Regions from separate parts of the Erwinia sp. SLM-02 genome, predicted to be linked through region 2. Evidence: predicted binding sites of a transcription regulator. Region 2 holds the regulator's gene; the other holds the start of a gene.

Region 1 (7,532 bases), on a different contig from region 2:
GTCAGGTTTTTTTCCGTCAGTATTAACGCCACCTGAGTGCCCTCCGGGGCATAGCGGATGGCGTTATCCAGCAGATTTCGCACCAGCAGGGCCAGCAGCAGGGGGTTTGCCAGCCGTCTGAGTGGTTCTTTTGGCGCATCAAGACGAAGCTCAATCCCTTTTTCCCGCGCCTGTTCGTAATGTTCGACCACCGCCTGTTGCAGCAGCAACTGGATTTCCAGCGGCTGTTTTTGCAGATCCTGGCCGTTATCCAGCCGGGAAAGCGTCAGCAGCTGATCCACCAGCCGGGTGGCGCGATCGATACCCACATCCAGATTACTCAGCGCGTGGCCGAGCGCCGCGGCATCATCGTGCGCCAGCTGTGCCACTTCGGCCTGCACCTTCAATGCAGCCAGAGGAGTACGCAACTCGTGGGCGGCATCGGAAGTAAAGCGCCGCTCGCGCAGCAGCATGGCACCGGTGCGGGCAAACAGTTGGTTAAGTTCGTCCAGCAGCGGCCGGACTTCCTGCGGGACGCGTTCCGCCTCCAGCGGTGCGGCATCATCCGCCGCCCGACGCCGCAGCTGTAGCGCAATGTGTTTGAGCGGTTTCAGCTCGTGGCTGAGCAGCCACAGCATCAGCAGCAGCATCACCGGCAGCGCCAGTAGCCAGGGATTAAGACTGGCCCGCACCAGATCGCGGGTCATGTCATCGCGGTATTCCCACTCCTGACCGACCACCACGATATAGCGGCCGTCCGCCGTGGTCAGCCACACCAGCCGCCACATATCGTCATCGCCCGTTAACTGTCCGTCGGTAAAGCCATCGCGCTGGTAGCTGAAGGGGAAATCCTTGCCGTTATCACCGTCATTGAGCAGCATTTTTCCTTCACGGCTGAATACGGCGAAGGCCAGCGCGTCATCTTCCTGATCGCCGCGGTGATGACGCAGCAGCTTTTTGGTTTTTGGCAGAGTGAGGGGGGAGGCGCTTAACCGTTCGGGATTGATGGCCGCCAGCCGTTTAGCAAACAGCATCTGCTGGGTATCGAACAGCTGATTGATATTGTGCCGCGTTTGCCACCAGCCACCCACCGCGGCTGCACCCCAACACAGAATACTCAGCAGCAGGAAGCCGACGGTCAGCCGCAGACGCAGACTTCTGTTTTTCATAACGCCCCCAGCGTGTAGCCCACGCCGTGAACGGTGCGGATAAATTCACTGCCCAGCTTTTTACGCAGGTGGTGGATGTGCACCTCTACCGCATTGCTGGAGACATCCTCATCCCAGCCGTAGAGCTTTTCCTCCAGCCGCGCGCGGGTCAGCACCCGGCCGGGATTAAGCAGAAACAGCTCCAGCAGCGCCAGCTCACGGGCCTTCAGCTCCAGCGGTTTACCGTCCAGGGTCACGCTGTGGGAAGCGGGTTCCATAATGACCCCGCCGTGCTGCAGAGTGGGCTGTAGCTGGCCGTGACGTCGTCGGATTAGCGCCTGCAGGCGTGCGGCCACTTCACTGAGGGCAAACGGTTTACACAGATAGTCGTCTGCACCCTGCTGCAGGCCATCGACCCGCTGCTCAAGGGCATCGCGGGCGGTGAGGATCAATACCGGTTCATCGCGCCCCTGCTGACGCCACTGGCGCAGGATCTCCATCCCATCGATTTCCGGCAGGCTGAGATCGAGTACCACGGCATCATACGGTGCCGCGCCGAGGGCGAGCAGGCCATCATTCCCCTGAGTAAACCAGTCAACGCTAAAGCCCAGCTTGCCCAGCCCGGCTTTTATCCCATCACCAATCAGGCGATCGTCTTCAATCAGTAAAATTCTCATCGGCTTATCCTTTGCTGTTAGCCGTTTTATACGGAATGAGGATGCGGCTTGTACAGAGAGCATCGGCGAAATTGCCCGAATTTGCGCAATAATGATAAATACAGCCGCTGATGGGCAGTTCTTAAGATCCTGTTAAGAAGCGTTTGTTTTAATCACTCTCAGAGACCATCCGGCAGCGGTAAGCTGCCTCCGTTCAGGAAGAAAGGTGACAATGATGAATATGAAGAAAACAGCTGCATTACTGGCAATTACTGCCCTGATTTCCACCCCGGTTCTGGCCGTCCAGGGAGGCGGTTTTGTCGACCCGAATGCACCGACGTCCGTGACGCAGAAAGGGGGCTTTAGCGGCCCGAATGCCACGGTAGCGACGGTGAAACAGGCGCAGGAGATGAGCGACGATGCCTGGGTAACGATGCGCGGCCATATTGAGAAACGTATTGGTGATGAAGAGTATCTGTTTCGTGACGCCACCGGCACCATGACGGTTGAAATTGACCATAAGCGCTGGGAAGGACAAACGGTTGGCCCTAAAGATAATGTGGAATTGCAGGGTAAACTGGATAAGGACTTCAACTCGCTTGAACTGGATGTTAAGCAGATACGTAAAACGGGTGACTAGTTTCTGACCTGGTTTTTAAATAACCGCAAAATTAGATAAAACCATTAAGATTAAGAGCGTTTTTTGAAAAAAATCATTAGGTACGTTATTTATAGCGTAATTAACGATTGTGTTACCAGATTGAATAGTTAAAAGTAATTGTGCAGTTTGTAAAAGGGATATTTTAATAGTCAATATTAATAAGGATAGTTATGAGAGAAATTACTACGCAGGAAATTATGCTCGTATCTGGTGCAGGATTTTGTTCTGACTTAATGCATTTTGCGGGAAACGTCGTCATTGATGGTGTGAAGGTCGCTAATGATGTGTTGAATACCACCCTTGTTTCCTCAGTAGGCAAAACTTTTGATCGGTTTGGCCTGGGCAGTGTTCATAATCTCGCGGACTCAGTCGGCTATAGTATATCTAAGTCGATCGCTGGAATAGGTAGCCTGATGGGAGGCGATGCAAGCCGTATAACCTACCATTATGATTGGGAATGGGGCGGTTAATAACCCATGAAAAAAACCTCCATTACATGGAGGTTTTTTTATTATGCATACATATTAAAAAGTTTTTCGACGAAGGGAGACGAGAATAGTTTGTACGGGTCGTACTCGTTAAGTGTACTTACGGCCATATTCCAATCCATACTCATGTTATCTCCTCCGCTGAGTGAGGACGGTATGGTATTCTGCATCCTTTCCTGATTATCCCAGGCTGCCGTATCGCTATATCCCCAGCCTTTACTCCATTCAACGCGAACGCCACAATCTTTATTACTGAAGTGGGAGTATATCCACGATTCCATTTCGTTATAAAATTTACAGGCATCCGGGGTTCCCGGCATAGACAAGATATCCAACCAGACGGCAACATCCCATTCAGGATGGGCCGGATCGGGTTTTACTGCAGATAATGCTGGCGTTACTGCACCAGCCACAAGCGTCTCATCCGGTTTGTCTAACCCGGAAACCCGGATTTCAATCGGACCATTCATTGGCCACGAGTGACGACCTTTATAGTCAGTAACCATTTTTCGGTAATGGCTAACAAAGTCGTAAATTACGCTCTGAATATTTTCTCTTTGCGTCAGAATGGCATAGCCGTTTGCAGTGACCCTTAGCGTGCTGGGTTTGACGTACATCAGCAGATCTTTACTCCAGCCCCACAGGTCAAAGGCGTTCGTTGCCCCCAGGCCAATATTGACCAGCTCTGCCTGAAGTTGGCCAAGGGAAGGGGTGAGTTGTGGCTGACCATTATTAATTTTCTTTATCAGATTGGAGACTTTTAATGGGAGGTTATCAGAAAACCCATAGTTAAATGGTGAATGAACAGGACGTGATTTGGAAGGGTAAACGGGAGCGATAGTCCATATTTTAAGCCAGGGTTTTTCTGTGAAAGGAAACCATATCGCTTCGGCCCGACCATACTGGTCGAGGAAATAACTGAACGTTTTATCTCCGCTACTCTCTTTTGCAAAAAGCTCATCAGCAGTAATGTTGACATAACTTATACAGCGCAGGCGCTGGTTGCGAGGGACCTGCAAAGTAACTTCAAAAATTAATGCTCTGCCAACGTGAACCATGAAGGCGGAAATTTCCGGATCTTTCCTTTGAAAAAGTTTTAACTCATAACTTTCAGTTTCGCTATTCCATACCACGGCCTTTAGAGAAATAATTGAATTGCTCATTGAACCATAGGATCCGCCCGGAGGCGTTTTTTCATTTTTAGCTGGAATGCTGGTGCCATGTCCACCAATAGCCAGAACGCCACCCAGTGTCAGATCTCCCGGGGCGGGCATTCCTACGAAACCCAGTTTTTGTGTTTCAAGCTGGGTGACAAAATCCTGCATGGTAATTCCCGCTTTAGCCGTTACCAGAGCATGTTCACCCATTTTCTCAATGAGAACTTTCGTTACTGTTCCTTTCAGATCAACGAGAATAACGCTGCTGTTATTCTCTCCATTGGCAATAGTGAGTGGAGACCAGTTGTGTTTCATTCCCACAGGTCTGATTTTTCTGTTATTTTCTTTAGCCCAGTTAACAATATCCAGCAACTGATCTTCATTAGCCGGATGGCAGCAAAGAATGTGATGACCGGTTACCTCACCAGACCAGTTTTCGTAATCCTCATAGGTTTTTTTTATTTTGTTGAATCTTTCATTTAACGACATTTTAAATTCCTTTTAAAATAAAGTGGTTTTTTTTACTGCCCGGTTACTCTACATGGCTGCAATGAATAATCCGTCCTCTGGTCATTGTTTAGTCTGTGAGAGGGGAAGATATCCACCTGAGATTGGGGCTTCATCTCGCTGGCGAAACGTTTCGATGGCGATCACATTTTCACAATTTGACGATTGTTTTCCCCTTTCCGTTGCTTAAACTGCAGTCAGCGAAACGTTTCGCTCTGGAGTGAAAGATGAAAAAAGGCACCTTACTGAATTCTGATATTTCGTCCGTGGTTTCCCGTTTAGGACATACTGACAGCCTGACCATCGGTGATGCTGGCCTGCCTGTTCCACAGGGGCCGCAGCGCATCGATCTCGCGCTGACTCACGGTATTCCCAGTTTTTTACAGGTAACCAAAACGGTGACTGAAGAAATGCAGGTTGAGAGTGCCATCCTTGCGGAAGAGATTGTGCAGCATAATCCGCAGCTCCATAGCGAACTGATCGCCCTGCTCGAATCTTTGCAACAACACCAGGGTAATACGATAAGTATCAGCTATATCAGTCACGAACAGTTCAAACAGCAAACACAACGTAGTAAGGCTGTTATTCGCAGCGGGGAGTGCTCTCCGTATGCGAATATCATCCTTAACGCTGGCGTGACCTTCTGAGGCCGTTATGCAACCTTTACTGCAGCTGAAAGGCATTGAGAAATCCTTCCCCGGCGTGAAAGCGCTGTCGGGGGCCGCACTTTCCGTTTATCCGGGCCGCGTGATGGCACTGGTAGGGGAAAACGGGGCGGGTAAATCCACCATGATGAAAGTCCTGACCGGGATCTATGCGCGCGATGCCGGGAGTTTTGAGTGGTTGGGTAAAGAAACGACGTTCAACGGCCCTAAGGCATCTCAGGAAGCCGGAATTGGCATCATCCATCAGGAACTCAACCTGATCCCGCAGTTGAGCGTTGCGGAAAATATTTTCCTCGGCCGGGAGTTCGTCAATCGCTTTGGCTGCATTCAGTGGAAGGCGATGCACGAGAAGGCGGATGCGCTGCTGAAACGCCTCAATCTGCGCTTTAACAGCCACAAGCTGGTGGGCGATCTGTCGATCGGCGATCAGCAGATGGTTGAGATTGCCAAAGTGCTGAGCTTCGAGTCCAAAGTCATCATTATGGATGAGCCAACGGATGCCCTGACCGATACTGAAACCGCTTCGCTGTTCCGCGTGATCAACGAGCTGAAGGCGCAGGGCTGCGGCATCGTTTATATCTCCCACCGCATGAAAGAGATTTTTGAGGTTTGCGATGATGTGACCATTTTCCGTGACGGTCAGTTTATTGCCGAGCGTGAGGTGAATACGCTGAGCGAAGAGTCGCTGATCGAAATGATGGTGGGCCGCAAGCTGGAAGAACAGTATCCGCGGCTGGATAAAGCGCCGGGTGATATTCGTCTGAAGGTGGAGCACCTCAGCGGCTCCGGCGTTGACGATGTCAGCTTTACCCTGCGTAAAGGGGAGATCCTCGGCGTGGCAGGCCTGATGGGCGCGGGGCGTACCGAATTAATGAAGGTGCTGTACGGCGCACTGCCGCGTTCAGCCGGTACGGTGACGCTGGACGGCAAAACGGTGGTGGCGCGTTCGCCAGAAGAGGGGCTGCTCAACGGCATCGTTTATATCTCTGAAGACCGCAAGCGTGATGGCCTGGTATTGGGGATGTCGGTAAAAGAGAACATGTCGCTGACCGCCCTCAACTATTTCAGCCATACCGGTGGGCGCCTGAAGCACGCTGAAGAGCAGCTGGCCGTCGGGGACTTTATTAAGCTGTTTAACGTCAAAACCCCCTCAATGAATCAGCCGATCGGCCTGCTTTCCGGCGGGAACCAGCAGAAAGTGGCTATCGCCCGTGGTCTGATGACCCGGCCGAAAGTGCTGATCCTGGATGAGCCCACTCGTGGGGTGGACGTCGGCGCGAAGAAAGAGATTTACCAGCTGATTAACCAGTTTAAAGAAGAGGGGCTGAGCATCATCCTCGTCTCTTCTGAAATGCCGGAAGTGCTGGGTATGAGCGACCGCGTGCTGGTGATGCACGAAGGGCGTCTGAGCGGTGACTTCCCGATTGAACAAGCCTCGCAGGAAATTTTGATGGCGGCGGCGGTAGGCAAACAATACAGCGCGGAGCTGGCATAACTATGAGTACGCAAACAATCCCTTCACGCCGCCTGATCAGTAAGGCGTGGCTGCTTGAACAGAAATCGCTGATTGCGCTGGTGGTACTGATCGCCATTGTCTCCAGCATGAGCCCGAACTTCTTCACCGTGGCTAACCTGTTCAATATTCTACAACAGACCTCGGTTAACGCCATTATGGCCGTGGGGATGACGCTGGTTATTCTGACCTCGGGCATCGATCTTTCCGTGGGTTCACTGCTGGCGCTGACCGGCGCGGTGGCGGCATCGATCGTCGGCCTGGAAGTGAATGCGCTGGTGGCGGTTGCCGCTTCGCTGGCGCTGGGCGCCTTGATCGGCGGTATTACCGGTACGATTGTCGCGAAAGGCAGGGTCCAGGCCTTTATCGCCACGCTGGTGATGATGCTCCTGCTGCGCGGGGTAACCATGGTGTATACCAACGGCAGCCCGGTGAATACCGGCTTTAACGACAATGCGGACCTGTTTGGCTGGTTTGGTATTGGTCGACCGCTGGGGATCCCGACGCCGGTCTGGCTGATGGCGATTGTCTTCTTCGCCGCCTGGTACATGCTGCATCACACCCGTCTTGGCCGCTATATCTATGCGCTGGGCGGTAACGAAGCGGCAACCCGGCTGTCAGGCATCAGCGTGAACCGGGTAAAAATCACCGTGTACGCGCTGTGCGGCATGCTGGCCGCGCTGGCCGGCACCATTGAAGTGGCGCGCCTTTCTTCCGCGCAGCCAACGGCGGGAACCGGCTATGAGCTGGATGCGATT
Region 2 (7,532 bases):
CTTCGTGTTTAGTTATTGTAGCGATTCTGCCCGGCCGTTGAAAACGACATTTTCTGCAGGCCCGATGAACAGAGCGCAACAAATTGCAAAATTATGAAAACAAAATAACATTTTCCTATCATCGTTGCAGCGTTTCTCGATGCCGGTTCACGTTTTACTGCTGAGTTAACCAGCTGATTGCGCTTAATAATTCATCATTTACTTAATCTGTCTTATTGAAACAAAAAACACCTTACCTTTTGTTAAGAAGTTAGATTAGAATTGCCCTAACCCCTGCAAATTGCAGAATTCTTTTCCGATTGCCATGCAGTCATTACACTGAGTTTAACTGTTAATGGGAACGTTGCGTTTAATCATCACGCTTGGCATGCTGGCCTTCGCCCAGCTGTTCTTTAATCTGGCGCATGCATCGCCTCATGCTCCCGTTAACGCTAATCAGCACAAAGTTGACCACAACACCGCACGTGAGGATGAGCGCCGCAAGCGTCGCCCGGTGAAAGCCGCCTCAACCAAAAAAGTTAAAGAACCCCTCGTTAAAAAAACCAAAGCGCCCGCGCTTAAACAAGCCAAAGTCTCTGCGTCCCAAAAGGCAAAGCTGAAAAAAAGTCAGGAAGCCACTGCCGCTCGCGAAGTGAAAACAACGCGCATCGGTAAAATGGAGAAAAAGCGCTACGGTCGCGAGCGTCTGGCATCATTACAGACCAAAAAAGGCAGGAAAGGCCCGCTGCGCGCTATCGAGCGTGATGAAGTTGAGTCGCCTGAATCCCCGCTTAAGCTGAGTAAGGCGCACCGCGCCCGCTACCAGAAAGCGCGTGAAACCGCGATGAACAAGCTGATGGGCCAGCTCGGTAAGCCCTATCAGTGGGGCGGCACGTCGCCGCAGACGGGTTTCGACTGCAGTGGGCTGGTGTGGTATGCCTATAAAGATCTGGTGAAATTCAAAATCCCGCGCACGGCAAATGAAATGTATCACCTGCGCGATGCCGCTGCGATCAAGCGCGACAAGCTTGAAAAAGGTGACCTGGTGTTCTTCCGTATCAACGGCCGCGGCACTGCCGATCACGTTGGTGTGTATCTTGGCGGTGGGAAATTCATTCAGTCGCCGAGAACCGGCAAAGATATCCAGGTGAGCGCGCTGGGCGATGATTACTGGCAGGAGCACTACATTGGTGCCCGTCGGATGATGACACCCAAAACCATTCGCTGATTGCGCAACGCCGGATGCAGATGCAAATCGGGAGGAGCCTGGCTCCTCCCGATTTTTTTAGTGCAGAATAGCCGTGAAGCTAAATGCAATAATCATCAGAAGCGCACCCACCGTGGTCAGCAGTGAGAATTTCAGATCGGTACTCATCGTCTCTCCTTAATAACCCTGTAAAATGTATGCACAAAGATTTTCCCACAGTTACCCGTAAAAATCTCGTTTTCTCTGCGCAGCCTTGTTAGAATTCCTCTTTTCCGTTGCGCAACAGCAGCGGAAACGGTTTTTGCCAGCTCTGCAGTCACTCTACGGACGATTTTTTCCCCTTTCCGACCCGTTGCGGCAGCACCCAAACCATTTTGGTCTGGCGGGAAAAGGCTGCACCCAGGCAAACGTTTAACCAACCTGTTATCAAATAGTTACGATAACACCAGGAGTATAAGTTTAATGGCAACAATTAAGGATGTGGCAAAGCGAGCCGGGGTTTCGACCACTACGGTGTCCCACGTAATTAATAAAACGCGCTTTGTAGCTGAAGAGACTCGTGAAGCGGTATGGGCAGCAATTAAAGAATTGCACTATTCCCCCAGCGCCGTGGCACGCAGCCTCAAGGTTAACCACACCAAAACTATCGGCCTGCTGGCAACATCCAGCGAAGCACCCTACTTTGCCGAAATCATTGAAGCCGTGGAAAACCGCTGCTTTGCCAAAGGCTATACCCTGATCCTTGGAAACGCCCATAACGACCTGAATAAGCAGCAGGCTTACCTGTCGATGATGGCGCAAAAGCGCGTCGACGGGCTGCTGGTGATGTGCTCTGAGTACCCGGATTCCCTGATCGCTATGCTGGAAGACCACCGCAATATCCCGATGGTGGTGATGGACTGGGGTGAAGCGCGCGGCGACTTTACCGATACCGTACTGGACAACGCCTTTGAGGGTGGCTATCTGGCCGGGCGCTACCTGATTGAGCGTGGACATCGCGATATCGGCGCAATCCCGGGTCAGCTGGAACGCAATACCGGCGGCGGACGCCATGCCGGTTTTCTTAAGGCACTGAACGAAGCCGGCATCACCCTGCGCGAAGAGTGGCTGGTTCAGGGCGACTTCGAACCCGAATCCGGCTATCGGGCCATGCAGCAAATCCTCGGCCAGAAACAGCGCCCTACCGCTATTTTCTGCGGTGGGGACGTGATGGCGATGGGCGCGATTTGCGCGGCCGATGAGATGGGCCTGCGCGTTCCGCAGGATATTTCGGTGATCGGTTATGATAACGTGCGCAACGCGCGCTATTTCACCCCGGCGCTGACCACGGTGCACCAGCCGAAAGAGCGGCTGGGAGAAACCGCCTTCGATATGCTGCTTGACCGCATCACCAGCAAGCGTGAAGAGCCGCAGACTATCGAAGTTCATCCTTCACTGATTGAACGCCGTTCCGTCGCTGACGGTCCGTTCCGCGACTATCGTCGCTGATCCCATCCGGCCCGGCCGTTCGCTCAGGCGGACGGTTCACACAGCCATTCCGCATTCAGCGTTTCGCTGTCGCCAAGATACTCCAGCAGCCAGCTCAGCGCGGGTGAGGCGCTCTGTTCCGACCAGCTCAGGCAGCAGGGGCTGATCGGAAACGGATTCGCCAGCGCCAGTTCGGCGATCCCTCCCTGAGCGATCCAGGTTTGCGCAAAGTGCCCCGGGATCATCCCCACGCACAGCCCGGCACGCAGACAGTCCAGGGCGCTTTCCCAGTCCGGGACCACCAGCCGTCGTTGATTATCCAGCGTCCAGGTGGTGCGTTTTGGCAACGATCGCGAGGTGTCTTCCAGCGTCATGGAGGGCCACTCGCGCAGCAGGTCGTCACTGAGCGGCCCCGGCTGTGCCAGCAAGGTATGCCCGCTTTGCACCACACAGCGCCAGTTCAGGCTGCCCATATCTCGAAAGGCAAAACGCCCCCCTACCGGCACCGCCTGGGTGGCACCGATCGCCACATCCACGCGCCCATCCGCCAGGGCATCCCATACGCCGTTAAACACCTCGGGGAATATATGCAGTTCCATGTCGGGAAAGTGACGATAGAAATCGACGATAAGCTGGCGGGTGCGCTGCGGTCTGACGATGCGATCGACGGCAATATTAATCTGGCCACGCCAGCCGTTTGCCACCTGCTGGCAGCGCCGGCGCGTGGAAAGCATTTTTTTGATAACAGAACGCCCTTCCTCGCTGAATACGCGCCCGGCCTCGGTCAGTACCACATCCCGGTGGCGGCGCTCAAACAGGCTGACGGCCAGCCACTGCTCCAGCTGGCGCACCGTATAGCTCACGGCGGAGGGGACCCGGTGAAGTTCAGCCGCCGCGGCGGTAAAGCTGCCGGTTCTGGCCACCGCTTCAATCACTTCCAGAGAATGTTCTGACCACATAATTTTTGCCTGCAAAAATTTTCAACGCAACCGACTAATATTACCGTTTCACAAGCCCAACTGCATCCCTTTACACTTCCAGCGAAAAAAAACTGCCCTCTACGAGTCAACTATGCCCTCAAAATTCTTTATTGTTTATCTGGCCCTGCTCAGCATGCTGGGTTTTCTTGCTACCGATATGTACCTGCCCGCTTTTGGCGAGATGCAGCAGGATCTGGCCACCGGTTCGGGTGCGATCAGCGCCAGTCTGAGTATTTTTCTGGCCGGCTTCGCCTGCGCGCAGCTTATCTGGGGATCGTTATCCGACCGTCTTGGGCGTAAACCGGTGCTGCTGGTGGGGCTTGGGCTGTTCGCCATCGGCTGCGCGGCGATGATGTGGGTTGAATCCGCAGCGTGGCTGCTCTTTTTCCGCTTCCTGCAGGCGGTGGGCGTTTGCGCTGCCGCCGTCAGCTGGCAGGCGCTGGTTGTCGATCGCTACAGTGCCGCGCAGGCTAAACGCGTATTCGCCACCATCATGCCACTGGTCGCGCTTTCCCCCGCGCTGGCGCCGCTGCTGGGCGCCTGGCTGCTTGAGCATTTTTCCTGGCGGGCTATCTTCGTTGCACTGCTGCTGATTAGCGTGGCGCTGTTGGTCCCAACGCTTCGCCTTGCAGGCCGGGCATCCGCTGAAAACACCGCGCCGCAGGGTCCGGCACCCGGCTTCCTGATGCTGCTGAAATCCCCGGTTTACAGCGGCAACGTTCTTATTTTCGCCGCCTGTTCCGCCAGCTTCTTCGCCTGGCTTACCGGCTCGCCGTTTATTCTTGGCAATCTGGGCCTGTCACCGGCCGATATCGGCCTGAGCTACGTGCCGCAGACCATCGCCTTTTTGATTGGCGGATTTGGCTGCCGTGCGCTGCTTAATCGGTTCTCCGGCGGCCAGCTGCTGCCGTGGCTGCTGCTGTGCTTCAGCCTTGGCGTGATTGCACTGTTCATCTCCGCGCAGCAGCAGACGCCGTCATTGTTCAGCCTGCTGGCGCCGTTCTGTCTGATGTCGATGTCCAGCGGTGCGATTTACCCGGTGGTGGTGTCCAGCGCCCTGCTGCCCTTCCCGCAGGCCACGGGTAAAGCCGCGGCGTTGCAAAATATGCTGCAGCTGGGGATGTGCTTTATCGCCAGTCTGGCGGTTTCAACATGGATTGAGTCACCGCTACACACGACCGTGTTTGTCATGTTACTGACCATTTTACTGGCTACAATTGGCTATCTGATACAGCGCAAAGCCGCCAGGAAAATGGCATTACAAACGATGGAAAATCCATGCTGATATGCAGTAAAATCACTTGGTTAGCATGCTAACAATAATGCATTGAATATTGTCTGACGGGAGCATATACTCGTCAGGCACTACAAAATAACAAGTTACCAACATTTAAAACCGCAGATTGCTTTAGCAATGTCCGGTGTTTTTTTCTGACAAGGCTGTCATCTTCTCGTGTTACGTCTGTTTCAGCCTCTGTCGGTTATAATTCAATCCTCTGTTAACGTCGGATATCAGACTGCGGCTCTGCCGTGAGTTTTCTCATAGACTTGTAGAATTTGACTATTCTTTTCTCGGGTTTCAATCACACAGGGTGATGGAGAAGCTAATGAGTTCATCGTGTATAGAAGAAGTGAGCCTGGAACACAACCAGTGGTACCGAATTGTCCAGGAGATGTTGCGCAAGGCTGACATAGAAATAAACGGTTCCCGTCCATGGGATATCAGAATCACACATCCGGACTTTTTTAAACGCGTGCTGCAGGAAGGCTCGCTCGGTTTGGGTGAAAGCTATATGGACGGCTGGTGGCAGTGCGATCGGCTGGATATTTTTTTCCAACGCGTGCTGCTGGCAAAACTCGATCAACAACTCCCCCACCATTTCAAAGATACGCTGCGCGTTGCCGCCGCGCGTCTGACCAATCTTCAGTCGCGTAAAAGAGCGTGGATCGTCGGTAAAGAGCATTACGATCTCGGTAATGACCTGTTTTCACTGATGCTTGACCCGTATATGCAATATTCCTGCGGTTACTGGAAAGAGGCAGAAACGCTTGAGCAGGCGCAGGAAGCAAAGTTGAAAATGATCTGCGAAAAGCTCCAGCTTTCACCCGGTATGTCGCTGCTGGATATCGGCTGCGGCTGGGGTGGGCTGGCGGAATATGCCGCTCGCCACTACGGCGTCAGCGTGTTTGGGGTGACAATTTCTGCCGAACAGCAAAAGATGGCCCAGCAGCGCTGTGAAGGGCTGGACGTCACCATTCTTTTGCAGGATTACCGCGATTTAAATCAGCAGTTCGACAGAATTGTTTCGGTAGGGATGTTTGAACACGTCGGTCCTAAAAATTACGCGACCTATTTTTCCGTCGTCGACCGTAATTTAAAACCGGACGGTATTTTCCTGCTGCATACCATCGGAGCGAATAAGACCGATGAAAATGTGGATGCGTGGATCAATAAATATATTTTCCCTAACGGTTGCCTGCCCTCTGTGCGGCATATTGCCAACGCCAGTGAGCCACATTTCGTGATGGAGGACTGGCACAATATTGGTGCCGATTACGATCTGACGCTGATGGCCTGGTATCATCGATTCCTGGCTGCCTGGCCGGAACTGGCGGATAACTACGGCGAACGCTTTAAGCGCATGTTTAGTTATTATCTTAACGCCTGTGCGGGTGCCTTCCGCGCGCGTGATATTCAGCTGTGGCAGGTGGTGTTTACCCACGGCGCTGACGGCGGGCTGCGTGTGGCACGCTGATACCGCTGCCGCGTGAGATGACGGCGGATAATGGGGAGCATTAGAGGTTGTCTTAGTACACTACGGCATTGATAAGATTATTAAGCCGCTATCTTTTTAGATAGCGGCTTTTTTATCACCAGGCCGCCTGCACTGCGCGTTTAAAACAGATCCACTGTATCAAGCCGAAGACCCGTTTCATTTTACTCAGCCGCTTCCTCAGCGGCCGCCGCCGCCAGCAGCAGCGACGCTTCACGCTGTGCCAGTACGCGTTCAACGGTTTCGACAATCGCCTGGGTATGTGGATCGATCTCAATATTCACCCGGTGGCCCAGACGCTTGGCGCCCAGCGTGGTTCTGGCAAGGGTTTCTGGGATCAGATGCACGCAGAATCGGGTTTTGGTAACTTCCCCCACCGTCAGGCTGATGCCGTCAATGCCAACAAAACCTTTATGCAGAATGTATTTCATCTGGTCGGCGTCCTGCACCTTAAACCAAATTTCCCGGTTGTTTTCTGAGGTGATGATTTTGCTGATTTCCGCCGTGGTCATAATGTGACCCGACATCAGATGACCGCCAATTTCGTCGCTGAATTTAGCCGCGCGCTCAACGTTTACCGTATCACCCTCTTTCAAATCGCCGAGGTTGGTAATGCGTAGCGTCTCTTTGACCAGGTCAAAACTCACGCGATCGCCGTTAACTTCCGTCACCGTCAGGCAGCAGCCGTTATGGGAAACCGACGCACCCAGCTCCAGCCCTGGCAGCAGGGCTTCCGGCATTTTAATAATGTGGGTGCGAAAATTGGGTTTCTCTTCAATTGCCAGCACTTCAGCCGTGCCCTGCACAATTCCGGTAAACATAGCTTTGCCTCTGTTAATTTGTTGTCGCTGGCACTAGTTTGCCCTGGCTGCCGCGTAAAGCCAACTTAACTGAAACCCGTTTGCGTGACGTAAAGAGCTATTCTTTCCTCTACTTATTGGCTAATTCGTCTGCAAACACTACACTAAGCGGCCTGCTATGCTGAGGCGAAGCGTCAACGCCGCCTGTTCTCCAGCTAAAAACCTCCACAAGTAAAATAAAGGTGTATTACGTGCAGAAGTACCTCACAGAGGCGCGCCAGTTATTAATGCTGGCAATTCCCGTGATCCTTGCGCAGGTTGCGCA

What was found. The regulator PurR, encoded in region 2, represses purine synthesis genes. The targets are predictions, from matches to a motif close to CANGCAAACGTTTGCNTG.
Region 1: a site for PurR is predicted at 4,795-4,812, ahead of rbsD (D-ribose pyranase). Genes of this name have one in related genera too.

Annotation. Positions count from the first base shown of each region.
Region 1 is NZ_JAQISN010000004.1:4,905-12,436, reverse strand. Features, by position in the region: gene qseC (quorum sensing histidine kinase QseC) at 1-1,148, opposite strand, end outside; gene qseB (quorum sensing response regulator transcription factor QseB) at 1,145-1,804, opposite strand; gene PGH32_RS19365 (YgiW/YdeI family stress tolerance OB fold protein) at 2,025-2,423, shown strand; gene PGH32_RS19360 (hypothetical protein) at 2,615-2,914, shown strand; gene PGH32_RS19355 (cholesterol oxidase substrate-binding domain-containing protein) at 2,956-4,578, opposite strand; gene rbsD (D-ribose pyranase) at 4,824-5,243, shown strand; gene rbsA (ribose ABC transporter ATP-binding protein RbsA) at 5,251-6,756, shown strand; gene rbsC (ribose ABC transporter permease) at 6,759-7,532, shown strand, end outside.
Region 2 is NZ_JAQISN010000001.1:1,376,309-1,383,840, reverse strand. Features, by position in the region: gene PGH32_RS06410 (C40 family peptidase) at 344-1,207, shown strand; gene cydH (cytochrome bd-I oxidase subunit CydH) at 1,265-1,354, opposite strand; gene purR (HTH-type transcriptional repressor PurR) at 1,649-2,674, shown strand; gene punR (DNA-binding transcriptional activator PunR) at 2,698-3,612, opposite strand; gene punC (purine nucleoside transporter PunC) at 3,725-4,918, shown strand; gene cfa (cyclopropane fatty acyl phospholipid synthase) at 5,241-6,389, shown strand; gene PGH32_RS06380 (riboflavin synthase subunit alpha) at 6,572-7,228, opposite strand; gene PGH32_RS06375 (MATE family efflux transporter) at 7,459-7,532, shown strand, end outside.